One region of the Rhizobium sp. BK112 genome, then DNA from elsewhere that is predicted to be linked to it. Evidence: riboswitches for the same ligand, from Rfam matches in the RefSeq annotation. Region 1 holds a riboswitch; the other holds the start of a gene.

The links. Region 1 has a riboswitch for glycine ahead of gcvT (glycine cleavage system aminomethyltransferase GcvT). Riboswitches for the same ligand answer to the same signal wherever they lie in the genome.
Region 2: it holds a riboswitch for glycine, as region 1 does, so the genes downstream of both, FHT75_RS29360 (D-amino acid dehydrogenase) here and gcvT (glycine cleavage system aminomethyltransferase GcvT) in region 1, are expected to answer to the same signal.

What each region holds. Positions count from the first base shown of each region.
Region 1 is NZ_JACHYZ010000009.1:327,997-330,452, forward strand. It holds gene gcvT (glycine cleavage system aminomethyltransferase GcvT) at 1-1,082, opposite strand, end outside; glycine riboswitch at 1,159-1,240, opposite strand; glycine riboswitch at 1,244-1,332, opposite strand; gene FHT75_RS24480 (hypothetical protein) at 1,491-1,871, shown strand; gene FHT75_RS24485 (copper chaperone PCu(A)C) at 1,944-2,456, shown strand, end outside.
Region 2 is NZ_JACHYZ010000014.1:30,403-32,858, forward strand. It holds gene FHT75_RS29360 (D-amino acid dehydrogenase) at 1-1,227, opposite strand, end outside; glycine riboswitch at 1,360-1,449, opposite strand; gene FHT75_RS29365 (heme-binding protein) at 1,609-2,118, opposite strand; gene FHT75_RS29370 (iron-containing alcohol dehydrogenase) at 2,189-2,456, opposite strand, start outside.

The DNA.
Region 1 (2,456 bases):
TATTTGCCGCGCACCTCGGCGTAGACGAGTGTGCCCGCCGCAGCATGAGAGATCGGCACGTAGCCCATGGCGACGGGGCCCTCGACGCTGGGGCCGAAGCCGCCCGAGGTGACTTCGCCGATTTCGACCTTGCCCTCGGCATCGGCATAGAGCTTGGCATGGCCGCGCACCGGGGCCTTGCCTTCCGGCTTCAGGCCGACGCGGCGCCGCGCGGCGCCGTTTTCGAGTTCGGAAAGGATGCGGCCGGAGCCGGGGAAGCCGCCGGCGCGTGCACCACCGCCGCGCCTTGCCTTCTGCATGGCCCATTCCAGCGCCGCCTCGACCGGTGAGGTGGTCGTGTCGATATCATTGCCGTAGAGGCAGAGGCCGGCTTCCAGCCGCAGCGAATCGCGGGCACCAAGCCCGATTGCCTGGACGTCGGGATGTTCGAGCAACCGCATGGTGACATCCTCGGCCTTGTCTGATGGGATCGAGATTTCAAAGCCGTCCTCGCCGCTATAGCCGGAGCGCGAGACAAGACAGGAAACGTCGTGCAGGCGGCAGTGGCGCACATCCATGAATTTCATCGCCGCGACGTCGGCCCAGAGCTCGGCGAGAACCTCGACGGCACGCGGTCCCTGCAGCGCGATCAGAGCACGATTGAGAAGGGTGATATCGCATTGGTCGCCGATATGGGTCTGCAGATGGGCGAGGTCGGCTTCCTCGCACGACGCGTTGACGACGACGAAAAGATGATCGTCGAGATGGGTGATCATCAGGTCGTCGAGAATGCAGCCGGTGTCGTCGGTGAAGAAGCCATAGCGCTGACGGCCTTCGGCAAGGCCCAGTATGTCAACCGGTACCAGGCTTTCGAGCGCCAGCGCGGCATCTTCGTAGCTGCCCGATTTCGCCTTCACGATCACCTGGCCCATATGGGAGACGTCGAAGAGGCCGGCTTCGGTGCGGGTATGAAGATGTTCCTTCATGACACCTGCAGGATATTGCACCGGCATGTCATAGCCAGCGAACGGCACCATGCGGGCGCCGAGCGAAAGATGCAGGGCATGCAGCGGGGTTTTCTTCAGGGCAGCAGTATCGTCCAAAAGACGCCTCCGGGGTTTGCGCCTTCTCAGGAAGGCGCGGGCTCAAATCTGAAGGCGCGGTTGCGCACTTCTCTCCTGAGCCCCCTCTGTCCTGAGTGCCTGAGATTGTTATCCCTTCGGCGAGCGTTTCGAGAACGCTTCTCTCCAGAGTTCCGTCTGCCCCTTGCTGGTCCTTTTGCCTGAGAGTTTCCGGGGCGGTTGCTCCTTCGGCACCGGTGGCGAAAGCACCGGATTCTCCCAACAAGGTTGGCGCAATTATCCGGCGGGTGCAGCGCTTGGCAAGGGGCAAATGTCGTGACCGGGCAAATTTTTGTCGTCTTATTCCAACCAAGCCCTAATCTGCGGCAAATCTGCTTTTGCATTCGGCGGGGAAACCGGCTATCGCGACATGCTGTTGAAGGGGATCTCATGCGGCAGACCGGACTGAAAGCGACGCTCTTCCTGCGCATGCTTTGCGCATTGAGCTTGGTTTTGCTCGGCCTTGCCCATCAGGCGCCGCAGGCTGCCGCCGCCGAGGGCTACGATGCCGCGGCCTATGTGCTGCCCGACGGCACCTTCGCTTCGCTCTGCGTCACCATAAAGGACGCCGACGGCAAGACCCTTACCTTCAAACCGAATTGTGAAGCTTGCCGGCTGTCGGCCTCGGTCATCCTGCCGACGCCGGATGCGGGCTCCTGGCTCGAGCGCAAGCTCGGCTCGCTGATCAACGCGCCGGTCGAAATCTCTGTCGTTGTCGGCGCAGGCGCCGTCAGCCGGGCGAATTCCCGCGCGCCCCCCATCCTCGCCTGATCTGTTATCGTAACCATGATCAGTAATGCCGGCCCACTTGAGAGAAGTCCGCGGCCGGCGAGGAGATATCCGATGAAAACTTTCAAAAAAATTGGCAAGACATTCGGGCTTGCCGCCATTCTTTCCGCCACCGCTTTTGCCGGCGCCGAGGCGCATGTGACCTTCCTCGACAAGCAGGCAAAGCAGGACAGCACCATTCTCGCCACATTGCAGCTGCCGCACGGCTGCGACGGCAAGGCGACCACGGAAGTGCGGGTCAAGCTGCCGGAAGGTTTCGTCTTCGCCAAGCCGCAGCCGAAGGCCGGCTGGGAGGTCGAGGTGATCAAGGGCGATTATCAGAAGACCTACGACAATCACGGCGACAAGGTGAAATCAGGCGCGATCGAGATCCGCTGGAAGAACGGCAATCTCTCCGACGATTTCTATGACACCTTCGTGATCCAAGGTAAGGTTTCGGGCGTCGAAGCCGGCACCTCGCTCGCCTTTCCGGTGACGCAGATGTGTGGCGATACCGTCGCGGCCTGGGATCAGGTGGCGAAGGAGGGCGACGACGCGCATGGGCTGAAAAGCCCGGCGCCGCTCCTG
Region 2 (2,456 bases), on a different contig from region 1:
TGTCTTATGTTTCAGGATCATTTCGGCTACCAACTCCGCGGTGGCCGCTGAAAGCGTCCAACCAAGGTGGCCATGACCGGTATTATAAAACACCCCCGGCCTGCTTCCTGACCTGACCCTCGGCATCATGTTCGGCATCATTGGACGCAGACCCGCCCACGGAACGACGCGTGACGTCGCAACTTTGGGAAACAGCGTTCTCACCCATTCGGTCAATGGATTGATGCGGTCCTGCCGGATATCACGGTTCACGCCATTGAATTCTGCTGTTCCTGCCACGCGGAACCGATCGACCCCGAGACGGCTCGTGACGATCTTTGCGCGATCGTCGAGCAGGCTCGTCCAGGGCGCGCCGCTCTGGCTCTCGCGATCATCGAGATGGACGGTGATCGAATATCCCTTTACCGGGTAGACGTTGATGCGGTCACCGAGCATATCGGCAAAACGCCGGCTAGCGACACCAGCACATATCACCAGTGAATCTGCGTCAATGATGCTTTGCTTCCCGTCCTCCGAACCCGTCGGTTTCCAGATGACCTTCACGCCGCCTTGCGAAACGAGCCGATCGACATTTGCATCAAACACGAATTTCACACCGCGTTTGACGCAGGCTGCCGCAAGGCCTCGGGTGAATTTGTGAATGTCGCCTGTCGAGTCCGAGGGCGTAAAGAACCCCCCGAAAAAATCCCCCACCAACGCAGGTTCAATCGTCCGGATCTCACTGGCCGTCACCGGTTTGCGATCGAGCCCGGCTTGGACCAACATCGCATTTACCTGTGAGGCGTGATCGAAGCTGGCTTTGTCGTAGTAGACGTGCAGAATTCCGCGCTTCTCGAGGTCGAACTCAATCTCTTCTTCGTCGGCGATCTCGAACATATGTTTGCGAGCCGCAATCGCCAATCGGGTTGTCTCTATCGTATTTGATCGGTAGTTGCCAATGTTGCCAAGAAACTCCCCCATCCATGAATATTTGTGCCAACTGGGCGTCGGGTTGAGGAGCAAAGGAGCATCGCTCTTCAGCATCCACTTGATGCCTTTGGCAACCGTAGACCAGTGATTCCAGACTTCAGCGTTGCTCGCGGACAGTTGCCCCCCGTTCGCGAAGGAGGTTTCCATCGCGGGGTAGCGATGCCGATCGATGACAGTGACATCAAATCCGCGGCGGGACAGGGCATAAGCGGTGGTGACGCCGGTAATTCCAGCGCCCAAAACGACGATGTGGGGCACGTATTCTCTCCAACATTGGTTCGGGAACGTTTGCCAGTCCCATAGCCCCCATCTGTCTTTTTACCTGAGAGCTTCTCCCTCTCCTGAGGGTCCCCTTCGGTGGACACACGCCGTGCCTCTCTCCAGATTGTAATCGAGCCTGCAGTCTTCTTTACCTGAGAGTTTCCTGGGGGGTTGCTCCTTCGGCGTGGCGCAACGCGCCATCTCTCCTGCACGACCGTAGTATCTTGCCACCGAAGCTTGCGAGGAAGCTTGCCTGCCGCAAAGATCTCGTCTTGCGGAAACCAACGTCGCCAACCCTCGCCATTCGTCCCGCGAAATCAGGTGATGGTACCGGTTTGCGTCTGTCGGTTATTCACCGCAGCATCGGTGGAATGTGAGTCACTTGTGGCATTTTAGGAGGTGTTCGATGCCGGCTTGCGCACACTCAGTATCCTGGGCCGGGGTTCCTGAGCTAAGTCCGATGGCACCGACAACCTCGCCGTCCACAATGACTGGCAGACCGCCTGCAACTACCATCAATCGACCACCGATTGCCGAGTTGATCCCATAGGCCGGTGAACCTGGCTGGCTGGCAGTTCCGTAGCTTTCAGTCGTGCGCTTGGCGCCAGCAGCCGTGTAGGCTTTGTCTTGAGCGATGATCGCACTTGTTATCTTGCCACCATCCATGCGTTCGAAAGCGATCAGTTGCCCGGACTCATCAGTGACCGCAATGCACATCGGGACGCCGATATCCTTTGCTCTGATAGCGGCGCCTTCGATGAGCAGTTTGGCATCCGCAAGCGCCAGCCGCTTAATTGTCAACATGCCTTGGAAATCCTCAGTTTTTCCGTCCGCCTGGTCCAGGAGCGCCGTATCGCCCTGCCCTGGTAGGACTGTCAGGAAAGTCATTGTTCGAACTTAAAAAAGGGCCCGGAAAAGACCTGTTTTTTCCGGGCCAGTTGGGGAAGCCGTATCTGGTTCAGAAGCAGTCCTTGAACAGCGCCTTGGTATTTTCGAGGGTCATCACAACAGGGTTGCCGCCGGCGCTCGGATCTTCGATTGCCATGGCCGACAATTCGTCGATGCGGTCTGCGGCGATTCCCATTGCTGTCAGAGTTTCCGGTACGCCGAGGTCGGAGCGAAGCTTCAGCACATAGTCGTAGAAGCCGTCGAAACCGCCGGAAATGCCGAGATAGGCGGCAGCCCGGCCGATCTTCTCCTCGATCGCGGCGCGGTTGAAGCGCAGC